DNA from 4 places in the Gardnerella lacydonensis genome. Region 1 is predicted to be linked to each of the others. Evidence: riboswitches for the same ligand, from Rfam matches in the RefSeq annotation. Region 1 holds a riboswitch; each other region holds the start of a gene.
What was found. A riboswitch is a leader RNA that binds a small molecule or an ion and turns the genes downstream of it on or off. The one in region 1 is predicted to bind thiamine pyrophosphate.
Positions count from the first base shown of each region.

Region 1 (3,164 bases):
AGCTTAGTTAAGAAGCGAGAACCAATAATCATAGGTTCTGCTTCAGGATGGTTGATATTGCAAGGAATAACAGCGCGACCAGCTGCAACTTCAGAACGAACAAGTTCCACATCGCAGTTTTCACGAGTTGCAACATATTGCATTTCTGGAGTTACAATATTATGCCTTGCATACCACATCTGTGTAATAGGATGATCTGCAGCCTTCATCGGCTTATGAGTGCGACCACGCCATTCTTTAGAAGCTTTTCCTCGCTTAATAGCTCGCTTACCGTCATCTTGAAGATTTCGACTACGACCTTCATATTCAACAACATCATTGCGATCTCTAATCCAATCAAGACGAAGAGGAGCCAAGCCCTCTTTAGGATCGCACTTAGGACCTTCTGTGTTGTAATCCTTAAATGGTGGGTTAGGGCCAACGCCTGGAGTATCAGAAAGCTTAATTTCTGTATATGGCACTTCCAAATCGTAAGAACCATATTCATATTCAAAGTGAACTGGAGTAGTTTTACGAATATGAGCTTTGTCTCTTTGAGTACATCCGCGAGAAGCGATATCAACGCGCTGCTGCTTTGCTAATTTTGCAGCGTCTTTTGCTTCTTTAGCATTAATGAATTTTGGTGTATCGCTAACTTTCTCGTCAGCTTTTTCCTGCACTATAACGCGTTTTGCATAACCGTGCTTTTGATTGCCGCGAATGTGTGTAAAGCGTTCCACGAATTCACTCATTGTGGATTCTGGTGTTTCGCTTACGTACAATGCTTCAGATACAAACAATCCTGCAGCCTTACTGCGAGCAATCATTTCAACATCTTCTAAAGATGTTCTTCCTCCAACAAGTACTGGAAAATCGCTTGCTGAGCAAATAGTATTAATCTTTGCTTCATCTAAAATAGTGTGATTTGGTTCTAATTCGTAAGTTGGAGTAGTGTTTTCGCAACCATCTTCTGGATTATGCATTGCTGTTACACAAATATAATCAATGCAGCCATCAGGAAGTTCATTAATAACCTTAACAAGACTTTCTGTTTCAACAGATAAGCCGATTATTGCGTCTTCTCCTAAAAGTGCTCGTGCTTCTTTTGGTTCCATGTCGCTTTGTGCAAGATGAACTCCATCGACTTTAATTCCTTGATTTCTTGCCTGCCAGACAACGTCAACTCTTCCGTCTATTACGAAAGTTACTGAATCACATTTATCGTTATCTTCTATGATTTGTGCAATATCTCGTGCGATTGATGTGATTTCTTTTGCGCTTTCATCCGCACAATTAAGCCTTATAAATGTTGATCCTGCACGTAAAGAGTCGTCAACTACATCCGTGAGTGCGCGATTCTTGCATAGTTTAGGATCTGCAATAAAGCATGTGTTTAGGTTGAACTGGTCACGCATTGATGCGTATGGATAGTTTGAGGTCATACTTAATCGTTGCTCCCTACGTTGTATTAACTAACAGGTTCGAAGGGTCAGGTTTTTCGCCTATCTCAGCCTTCTTTAAAAAGAAAGCACCCCTGCAAAATGTTGTGACTCAGACATTTTACATTATTCGGTAGTTTTTTAGTAAATCGTAGGCATGTTGAGTGGTTGACCATTTGATAAATATAAAATCCTAGAAGCGATTAATAGTTTTTAATGCATGCTATTCGCTACTAGGATTTTATTTGTGACTTTTATTATCGAATATTATCGACGTTCATGATGGTTGATTTTATTGGATATTAAATCTCCAACAGTCTGTACTACTTGCACGAGCAGAATGCAGAAAATAACAGCAACACTCATAACATCATATTGGTAGCGCTGATATCCGTAGCGAATTGCAATATCTCCTAGGCCGCCTGCGCCAACGGTTCCAGCCATTGCAGAGAATCCAAAAAGTGTAATGAAAGTCAATGCTGCTCCACGAATTAATGAAGGCAAGCTTTCAAAAAGCAATACTTTGAATACTATTTGCGTATTGCTTGCACCAAAACTTTGTGCAGCTTCTATAAGACTTCCATCAACTTCTGCGAGAGATTGTTCAACAATTCGTGCTACGAATGGTGCAGCTGTTAGAACAAGAGGAACAATAGCACCAGAAACGCCCAAAGACGTTCCAACAATAAGCCTAGTGAGTGGAATTATTGCAACGAGTAGGATTATAAACGGTATTGAGCGAACAATATTTACAATCCAACCTAAAACCGCATTCAAACATGAATTAGGGCGTATTCCTTGTTTTGCGCTTGTTATAAGAAGAACTCCTATTGGTAATCCTATTACGTATGCGAATAGTGTAGATATTGAAGTCATAGATATTGTATCTCTTGTGCCTTCAATGAGTAGTTCTCCATATTCGTCTATAAATTGTGAAATATTTTCTTGCATTTTTATTTCACCCCATTATTTGTTGCGCTATTAGTGGTTATTCCATTTTCGGAATTACTATTATTGGATTTAGTTCCCCTATGGTTTTCAACATGTTCGTCTGCAATAAGCGTTTTTAAAATATTGCTTTGAGGATTTTTGAAAAGTGTTGAAGTGTCACCGATTTCTACGATTTTTCCGCCGTCAATCATAGCAACCCTATCGCAAATATTTCTTGCTACTGCTAACGAGTGAGTAATAATAACCAGTGTTACGTTAAGATCTCGGTTGATTCTTCTAAGCAAGTCAAGTATTTGTGCTGTAGTTGTTGAATCCAAGGCGCTTGTTGCTTCGTCACAAAGCATTATAGAAGGATTATTAGCAAGTGCTCTCGCTATTGCAACTCTTTGCTGTTGTCCGCCAGAAAGCTGAACGGGGTAGCGGTTTGCTAAATCTTTTAATCCAACTAAATCAAGTAAATACTTTGCGCGTTCTTCTCTTTTTTCTTTAGGAGTGTTGTTTATTTCCAAAGGAAAAGTCACATTTTGTAATACAGTTCTTTGTTGGAAAAGACTAAAGTTTTGGAAAATCATTCCAATATTCGATCTTATTTTAGACAAATCTCTATTTTTTGCGTCCGTAATATCTTTTCCGTCTATTATCACTCTTCCAGATGTTGGACGTTCTAACAAGTTCATGCATCTGACTAATGATGATTTTCCAGCTCCAGAAGATCCCAAAATACCAAACACTTCGCCTGATTCAATAGTTAAATTAATATCGTTAAGTGCTTCATGCGATTGCTTACCACTTGAG
Region 1 covers NZ_JBKQXT010000003.1:240,409-243,572, forward strand. Annotated here, with positions in the region: gene thiC (phosphomethylpyrimidine synthase ThiC) at 1-1,421, opposite strand, end outside; TPP riboswitch at 1,418-1,525, opposite strand; gene ACJV45_RS04825 (methionine ABC transporter permease) at 1,686-2,369, opposite strand; gene ACJV45_RS04830 (methionine ABC transporter ATP-binding protein) at 2,372-3,164, opposite strand, start outside.

Region 2 (3,164 bases), 160 kb from region 1:
TAGCGCGCAATCAAGAGGCACACTTAAGTGGCCATTTTCACTCATCCAACGAGTGTAGTTTTCCACCAAAGCCATGTCTGCCGTGCCCCAACGACCATTCTTGTCGTACCAAGACGGAATGACTTCGTCTAGCGAGGCACGCAAAGCCTCTGGGCTAATATGGCAAAGCGCATTCTGCAAAGCATCAACACCAGCCTGAGGGTCTTTTCCTGCTAGCTCATAGCCCTTAACGGTTGCGCTTGCAAAGTTGCGTATTAATTGCGGATTTCGCTCAATCATCTCTTGGCGAGCGCAAACATAGTAAGAATGATGCGGCGCTACGCCAATAGAATCGAATGGAAGAACAACAACTTGATCAAACGGAAGCGAACCCTGATATGGCTCCCACCAAGCTACGTTAATAAAAGCATCACACATTCCGCGTTCTACGGCTCGAATGTCTGGCTCCCATGGACCTGGGTCAATTGTAATCAGCTTGCTAAAATCGCCGCCGTCGGCAGCAACAGCCTGCTGAAGCTCCGTGTATAGACGCTTAACGCCCATAGGGATTACTACGCGCTTTCCTTCTAGATCTTTAAATCGAGTAATGCCCGTGTTTTTATTTGTTATGATTCCGCCAATTTGAGATTGATTCATTACAGCAAATGACGTCAACTTGTTTGCACCATTTTGATGAGCCAAAAGCTGATTTAAACGAACAAGAGCTATATCTACTTCTCCACGCTCCAAGCATGCTGGAACATCTCCGCGCTCCGTATCCGTGCTTGTAAACTCTACGTCTAATCCGTATTGCGCATACAATCCGCGCTTTCTTGCAAGGTACATGCCTGCGTGATTCGTCCATGGATGCACATATTCAAGACGTACTCTTAGCATACTAACTCCTTTGTTTTATAGTGATTTGTGATTTATTTTGACTTTTATTTTGACTTTTATTTGCGACTTTACAAAAGTGGGCGAGGTAATTAATCCCCCGCCCACAAATCAAATTTATAACTTGATTTTACTTGTACTTACCCGTAAAATCAGGCGCGCACTTCTTTGCCAGAAGCAAAGCGGCTCAATGCGCCAGTGGCAGCAATACCCTTATACAAGTACCACATCAAAACGCCACCGATTACAGCACCAGAAATCATGCTGCAAATAGTGTGAATCACCATGAATGAACCAAAGATTGGAACACCTGCATAGTAGAACGGGTAGGTTGAAACGATTCCACCCAAACCAGCTAATGCGCCAGAAAGTGCGCTTAAGCCAACATTCCACTTGCGATACATGAAGAACAAGAATGCAAACTCAGCAAACAAGCCCTGAACAAATCCAGGAAGAACGGTACCGATACCGCCCCAGTGACTTCCAACGGTCAACTCAACCATTGCAGCAATAAACTCACCGAACAATGCTGCACCTGGCTTGCGAACCATAATAGCAGCCAAAGGACCAGCAAAATAGAACAAACCGTAGTACAATGCGCTGACGCCTGGAACTGGAATAAGCTTAAGAGCAGCAGAAATAGGCTCGCTAATCAAACCGATACCCCAGAAGATAATACCAGAAGCTACAGCTACAACAACCGTGAGCGTAATATCAGCTACATTCCATCGCAAAGATGGACGCACGGTTTCTTCTTCAACAGATGCACCCATTAGGGTCTCCTTTCATTATCAGTTATCAAACAAAGGCGACCCTGCAGAAAACTCCGTACGTCGGCATTAACCGAATCACGTTAAACGGTTAGACAGTAATCTTCTCAGCTCTTTGAAAGAGCACCCGTGTCTGATATCAATCATTATTGCATCAGACAGCGAGGACAATTATTATAAAATTCAAACAAAAAATTAACAAAAACGCTCACTAAAACGCTAAAGCAAGACGCTAAAAAAGCTATATTAAATCACATATTATTTTCTAATAAATGCATTGATTTAATTGGACGCTCAAGATAATATTCACACCACTGCTCAACGCATCTATACGTTAAATAATCAATATCTGTTCCGTCTATATTCTTCCAATCGCCATTAATCAAAGAAATCATTTGAAAACGTGCTAAATCATTGCACTTAATTGACTGCAAATCATGATCTTTAGAACACATAACTCCTCCAGAACAAGAGGAAAAATATGATAAATCATCTTTAGTTGCACAAACTACGCATTCATTAAGCATAGGAGACCAGCCGGCTAGTTTTAACGCTCTTAAAACATATGAGAATCCAATTGAATCAGCACTATGCAATCCCCTAGAAAGAGCAGATAAGGCTGCAACAAGCAGATTGTATTGCATACAAGAATCCTGATACTGTGCAGAAGTCGAAACCAAATCATCTGCGATTTCTGCAATCATGCTAGCGCGACTATACAAATCATAATCAGCACAAATGCTCTCAGCATAAGCAGAAACTAAAACTGCTTGAGAAACAACATCAAAAGTTCTTCCAGTAGCAAAAAGTGCATTCACACGCATAAAAGGTTCTAAACGCGCCCCAAAACGAGATTTTATTTTCCTAACACCTTTTGCAACAGCACGAATCTTACCATGCTTTTTAGTAAGCATAACTACAATTCTATCCGCTTCTCCTAAAGGAAAAGTCTTAAGAACTACAGCCTCATCGTTATACAGCGGCATGAAAATCAAAAACTCTTAATCTGCTAATCCAAAGTATTTTTATAGATTAGTTGTGACTTGGATTCACAAAACCACCGAAATTAGATTCGCCAGTATCATCCAAATCATCTGAATCATTATTGCCAGCATTGTTAGCATTAAAATCTTCAGAAGAAGCATTAAAATGGTTCATAACTGGGAATGAAAGATCTGGAATATCTAAATTGAGACTTTGCGACGGCTCAAATTTAGGAGATGCAAGAAGAGACAAATTCAAATCACCAACAGGGTTTGAAGCACTATTTTTTGAATCATTCTTATCATCATCTTTAGCATTAACAGCATTATCATTAACAGCATTAGCAGCATTAACATGATTCTGACTATAAGAATCTTGGCTAGGTGCAGCTGGAATAGCACTGTCTCTTGTATAAGTCTGCGAATAAGAATCTTTCGGAGCATACGATGGCGGGAACGTAGGAGGCATAACAGTAGACGCCTGAGACATCTCGTCATCAGTATCATCATTAGGCTCTACATTAGCAGAATGAGGCGT
Region 2 covers NZ_JBKQXT010000003.1:83,362-86,525, reverse strand. Annotated here, with positions in the region: gene ACJV45_RS04215 (ABC transporter substrate-binding protein) at 1-876, opposite strand, end outside; gene ACJV45_RS04210 (ECF transporter S component) at 1,026-1,646, opposite strand; TPP riboswitch at 1,682-1,784, opposite strand; gene recO (DNA repair protein RecO) at 1,895-2,629, opposite strand; gene ACJV45_RS04200 (DivIVA domain-containing protein) at 2,676-3,164, opposite strand, start outside.
Region 2: it holds a riboswitch for thiamine pyrophosphate, as region 1 does, so the genes downstream of both, ACJV45_RS04210 (ECF transporter S component) here and thiC (phosphomethylpyrimidine synthase ThiC) in region 1, are expected to answer to the same signal.

Region 3 (3,164 bases), on a different contig from region 1:
ACCTGATTTAGTATTAGGTAATGGAAACTATGGTGGCGGATTAAATGTTTCTAACACTAATGGCATGAATTACAGTACATTGGGTAATAATTATTCGAATATGAGTCCTCAAGATATTACTGTGAACAAATGGTGTGAGGGTAGTGGTACTGCAAATCCAAATTGCAAGACTGTCAATTCCGATTCCTTTAAGCTTACGAAAGTTTTAGGTGGAAATAAGAATATAGAAACTGCAGATGATGTAGCTGGAACATCTAAGAAAGCTATTGCTCCAGTCTATGCTTTGTCGCTTTCTAATGGTTGGGCAATGAGAAGCTTAAAGAATACTTATGGCTATGATGCGCAAACTCATTTTAAGAATGTTGCTTCTGCAACTTCGCTCATACCAGTATACGTAGTGCCGGTTGATGTAGTAAAGCCTAAAGCTGAATCTATAGGTTCGCTTAAGACTTCGACTATGGATAAGCCTTACGAGGTTACTGCTAATGACATTAACTTCGCTTTCACAGGTAATCCAGATGCTAAAGGCAAAGTGAATGGCAAAGAGCTGTTAGTAAACGCTAGCGATGATTTTGATTCTCGAGATGTAGTTGAGAAGAATCTTCAAGTATGCGTGCGAAAGTTAAACAATCGCAAGCCTGTTGATGATACTTGCACGCCTATTTTGAAGCGCGATGCCAAAGGCAACGCAAGTGTAGATACTGAAGCATTGCAGAGGCTGCTTATAACTAATAGGAATACGGCTGTTTACGCAGTATACGCGCAGACAAAAGATAAGTCAGATAATGAGAGTGAGCACTATGATGCTGGTAAAGATGATAAGAATGCAATCATCGGCTATATAAAGATTACTGGCATCAACGTGTCGCCAATTCCGCTGCCGTTTACTGGTGGAAACGCTGCTATTACGTACACCTTCTTATTCGGCATATTGATGGCGCTCTTCATAGCGTCGGGTGCATTCGGTAGGCGCGGATGGTTGGCATCTGTGCTTAGCGGAAACGGCATCAGTGGCGAGCTAACATACAGCAAGCATTGCAACGCTTCGGCAGAATCGTTGCGCAATAGCAGACTATTTGACTGGTTTAGTCGCTGAATTAGATCAGGCTTGCTTTTGTGTGCTAATGTTTGCTTTTTGTTACTTTTATCCCGCGTTTGTTTACGTATCGGGCGATTTTGGGAACAAACGCGGGGTGTAGTAAGTCACAAATAAACGATATAGTCAAATAATGGTTCGGGGTGCGTTTAAACGCTGAGATTACACCCGTTGAACCTGATCTAGATAATGCTAGCGAAGGGAATATCATGACAGAATTGTCACTAGATTCGCATACTAATACATTTAATATAAATCTATCTAATCCATACAATACATCCAATACATACAATACATCCAATACATCCAATACATCCAATACATCCAATACATCCAATACATCCAATACATCCAATACATCCAATACATCCAATACATCTAATCAATCTAATCAATCTGCAGAAAGCTTATTTTCTACACAGCGCAAAAACTCATTACCATCGTGTGAAAAACCAGTGATTCCACGAGTGCTTTCCATAGCCGGCACAGACCCAACTGGTGGTGCTGGAATTCAAGCCGACTTAAAATCAATCATGGCTTCCGATGGTTTCGGCATGTGCGTTACAACAAACTTAGTAGCGCAAAACACATGCGGTGTGCGAGAAGTATATACTCCACCAACATCATTCCTAGTATCTCAACTAGAGGCAGTATTCGACGATGTAAAAGTAGATGCTGTAAAACTAGGAATGTTAGGTGATAAACCCTATATTGATATAGTCGGAGAATGGCTTGAAAATCATCCAGTTCCTGTAGTCGTGTTAGATCCTGTTATGGTTGCTACATCAGGCGATCGTCTTCTTAAAGAATCTGCAGAAGAATCCTTACGACTTCTCATAAAAAAAGCAGATATTATTACACCAAATATTCCAGAACTTGCTGTTTTATGCAATAGCGAACCTGCAACGAGTTTTAATCAAGCTTTAGAACAAGCTAAAATTTTAGCTAGTGAAAATAATGTTATTGTAATCGTTAAAGGTGGACACTTAACAGGAAAAGACGCTGGAAACACCGCCGTATTCCCAGATGGCACTAATGTGCATGTTCCTTCACGCAGAGTAGACACAAAAACTACACACGGTACAGGATGTTCGCTTTCATCATCATTAGCAACGCGTGTATCCTTAGCTCTTAAAAACGGCAAAACGCTTGAAAATCCTGCAACCGTATCAGAAGCATTAACTTGGACAACGCATTGGCTTAACGAAGCAATACGCAACGGCGAAGATTTGCATGTTGGAAAAGGGCATGGTCCAGTAAATCACGCCGCACGACAATATAGGCTTGAACTTGATTCCTCTACAACGCCTTGGGAACATCTGAAAGACGATAATTTAATTAATCTTGACGGATCAAATCCGGAAACCTGTTATGTTGTGCCAAAAACATTGCCTAGAAAACCTAAAATATGCGCTGCAGGACGCTGGACTCAAGCTCTTTGGAATGCCACTGCAGACGTTGACTTTAATATTATGAATCTTGATTTTATTAAGTCTTTGGGAGATGGGTCTTTAGACGAGGATTTGTTTGACTTTTACCTGAATCAGGATGCTGAATATTTGAAACGTTACTCTCGGGCGCTCGCGGCCACTGCTGCTAAAACTCAAGATGATGATGCGCGCGTGCACTGGTCTTCTAGCGCTGCCGCATGTATTGAAGCAGAAAGCGAATTGCATCGTAGCTGGTTTAAGAAAACAGGTACTGCTATGAAGTCAGCATGTTCTCCTGCAACTCTTGCCTACGTTAATCATCTTTTAGCTACAACCTTTAGTGAAGATTATGTTGTTGCTGCAGCTGCTATTTTGCCGTGCTACTGGCTTTATGAAGAAGTTGGGCATGTTCTTGTTGAAAAAACTACTCCAGATAATCCTTATAACGATTGGATTTCAATGTATTCGTCGAAAGAGTTTGATGCGAGTGTTAGAAAAGCGATTGAATGTGTTGAAAAAGCTTTCGAACAAGCTTCACCAAGCCAGCGTATTCTTGCCGTGCAAGCATATATGACGTCTTGTGTGTACGAGTACGATTTCTTTAATCAAGCACACCGTTCACTCAGATAGTCACTCAG
Region 3 covers NZ_JBKQXT010000001.1:442,318-445,481, forward strand. Annotated here, with positions in the region: gene ACJV45_RS01950 (cell wall-binding protein) at 1-1,096, shown strand, start outside; TPP riboswitch at 1,226-1,318, shown strand; gene ACJV45_RS01955 (bifunctional hydroxymethylpyrimidine kinase/phosphomethylpyrimidine kinase) at 1,306-3,156, shown strand.
Region 3: it holds a riboswitch for thiamine pyrophosphate, as region 1 does, so the genes downstream of both, ACJV45_RS01955 (bifunctional hydroxymethylpyrimidine kinase/phosphomethylpyrimidine kinase) here and thiC (phosphomethylpyrimidine synthase ThiC) in region 1, are expected to answer to the same signal.

Region 4 (3,164 bases), on a different contig from region 1:
CTTAATTGTTGGATTATCGAATTTTTCAATCTGCTTAATGATTGTATCGCTTGCTCCAAGTTGCTTATAAGCATTCCCAATAACATTCTTTTCTTTATGCGACTTATTAGCTTCGCGAACAAGAGCGTTATACATTTTTTTAACGAGCTCAGGATGCTTCTTAGCAAATTTTCTAGAAACAATGTGAATGGTAACATTCATGTTGCCATACTTTTTAGCGTTAACAAGTAATTTTGACCCAGGGGTTGTCATCGCTGCAGCAAGATTCTGATCGAATGAGGAAATTGCATCAATCTGCCCAGATGTAAATGCTGCCTGGAAGTTCTTAGGGCTCATCTCTACTTTATGCACTTTAGAAACGTCTAATCCGCTTTTATCGAATGCGCGGTGAAGCATGTAATCGCCAGTATCACCGTTGTGAATAATAGCAACTTTCTTTCCATATAAGTCTTTTAGTGTTTTTACGCCGCTTTTTGCGGATGCAACGATTCCTTGAGAATCACCATTGTAATATTCGAGCGCAAATGCAACCCAAGGTTGACCTTCTGCAATCAAATCAATAAATCGTCCAGTTCCAGTAGTTGTTGCATCAGCGCTTCCGCTCATAACTGCGGTAAGACCATCAACTGGAGTGTATGGTCCAGTATAGGTGACTTTTGCTTTTCCAAATTCTTCCTGAAGGAATTTTTCATTTTTTAACGTTGTTAAATAGTTTGCTGTAGAAAGATAAGCAACCCTCATTATTCCCGTATCTTTGCTAGAAGATTGGGAGTTATTTGCAGGTTTTTGAACTCCGCCGCAAGATGCGAGAGCGATAGTTGCGCAAAAAGCGCATACTGCTGCAATAGAGCGTTTGCTAGCAATTTGTATTTTGAAATTAGCCATGATTTGGCTCCTCTACTTTCATTTTGTGTTTTTCTTATTTGGTTTATTTGGTTGTTGGTTAAATTTTGTTGATTAAATTTTTATAAAAATTGACTTATTTTTAAAAGTATCGTTAAAAGTATCTTTAAAATTCACAGAGGATTTTATAAATTCTTTATTTACGTGAATTTCTAAAATCAACTCTTTGTTAAGATTCTCTATTTACTCTGCGTTCTGGCATAAGCCAATATTCGAATATGTTTGCAGTAACTTCTGATCCAAGTCCTGCAATCGCATATAAAATAATGCATGCCATCATTTGATCTGGTCTAAAGAATTGTTGAGCTCTAGAAAGAATATATCCGATTCCTATTGAAGAATTAACTGTTTCACAAGTAACTAAAGCAACCCATGCTACGGAAATTGAAAATCGCAATCCTGTCATAAAATTAGCTAGTGTTCCTCGCATAAAAATTGTTGTAAAAACAGTCGATTTTTTAACGTTATAAGCCTTTGCAAGTTCTATTAGTTTAGGGTCAATGTTCCTTACTCCATCTCGAATATTGACATACATTGGTCCAAAAACGCCAAGCGCTATAAGCATTATTTTCATCATTTCGTCCACACCGAGAAAAATGATCAATAAAGGCGCTAATGCTGGGAATGGTATGGATCTGAGCATATGACTTGGTTTATTTATTACTGATTCTCCTATTTTGCTTCCGCCAGAAATGATTCCAGATGGCAAAGCAAAAGCAATTCCTAAAAGAAGACCAGCTACAACTCTAAATATGCTTATTGCAAGAGACGGTAGTAATATTCCTTCGTTGTTTAAGTCAACAAATGCTTTTATTACCTCGCTTGGAGATGGCAAAGCGCGATTTTCGGCAGGAGTTAAGGTTGTTAAAAACCATAAAAAAAGAATCGCTATAGTAGAAAACCAAGCTTTTAAAGAAATAAAAGCTTTACGATGCAGTTTTGCAATCGCGCTAAAAAGGTTATTCATAACGACATTCCCTTCGATAGTTTTAGCTATATCAGGTTCGACGGGTATAATCTCAGCAATTACAATTAAATAATTGCACCCCGTGTCAGTTTGTTATTATCATATAAAGGCATGGACAAATCGCGAAACGCTTAGATTATATAGGCTTGTATCTTTAACGACTTACGCTACGAAATAACGTCCATAAAACGCATTAATCTTGAATATGTTACACAACCAACAAAATGAATAAGGAGTAGTTGTGGCAGCTATTGAAAGCGTATATGCACGCGAAATTTTGGATTCTCGTGGAAATCCTACCGTTCAGGTTTATTTGGAGACCGAAGATGGCGCTCAGGGCATTGGCTTAGTGCCTTCTGGTGCTTCGACTGGTGAGGCTGAGGCTTGGGAGCGTCGTGATGGCGACAAGTCCCGTTATCAGGGCAAGGGTACTTTGGAAGCAGTTAAGGCTGTTAATGAAGTAATTGCTCCAAAGGTTATTGGCATGGATGCCTCTGACCAGCGTGCTCTTGATGAAACCATGATTGAGCTTGATGGCACTCCAAACAAGGGTAAGCTTGGCGCAAATGCTATTCTTGGCGTTTCTCTTGCTGCTCTTTATGCAGCTGCTGAATCTGCAGAGCTTCCATTGTATCGTTACATCGGCGGAACTAACGGACATATTCTTCCAGTTCCAAACATGAACATCATGAACGGTGGCGCTCACGCTGATTTTGCAACTGATATTCAGGAATACATGATTTCTCCATACGGTTTCGCAACTTACAGCGATGCTTTGCGCGCTGGTGTTGAGGTTTATCACACCTTAAAGAACGTTTTGAAGAAGGAAGGCTTGGCTACTGGTCTTGGTGACGAAGGTGGCTTCGCTCCAAAGATGAAGTCCAACGAAGATTCCTTGAAGTACATCATGGATGCAATCGAAGCTGCAGGTTACGAGCCAGGCAAGCAGATTGGTATTTCCCTCGACGTTGCTTCTTCTGAGTTCTACAACAAGGAAACTGGCAAGTATCGTTTCGACGGCGAAGAGCGTGATTCTGCTTATATGCTCGATTACTACGAGAAGCTTATCAACGAGTATCCAATCGTTTCCATCGAAGATCCATTCCAGGAAGAAGGATGGGATGATTGGGCAGCAATCACCAAGCGTCTTGGTGATCGTTTGCAGTTCGTTGGCGATGACTTGCTCGTCACCAATCCAAAGCGTTTGGCTAAGGGTATTGAACTTGGAGCAGCTAATTCCTTGCTCGTAAAGTTGAACCAGATTGGTTCCGTTACCGAAACCCTCGACGCTATT
Region 4 covers NZ_JBKQXT010000002.1:394,344-397,507, reverse strand. Annotated here, with positions in the region: gene ACJV45_RS03715 (ABC transporter substrate-binding protein) at 1-885, opposite strand, end outside; gene ACJV45_RS03710 (ABC transporter permease) at 1,073-1,870, opposite strand; TPP riboswitch at 1,861-1,963, opposite strand; gene eno (phosphopyruvate hydratase) at 2,112-3,164, shown strand, end outside.
Region 4: it holds a riboswitch for thiamine pyrophosphate, as region 1 does, so the genes downstream of both, ACJV45_RS03710 (ABC transporter permease) here and thiC (phosphomethylpyrimidine synthase ThiC) in region 1, are expected to answer to the same signal.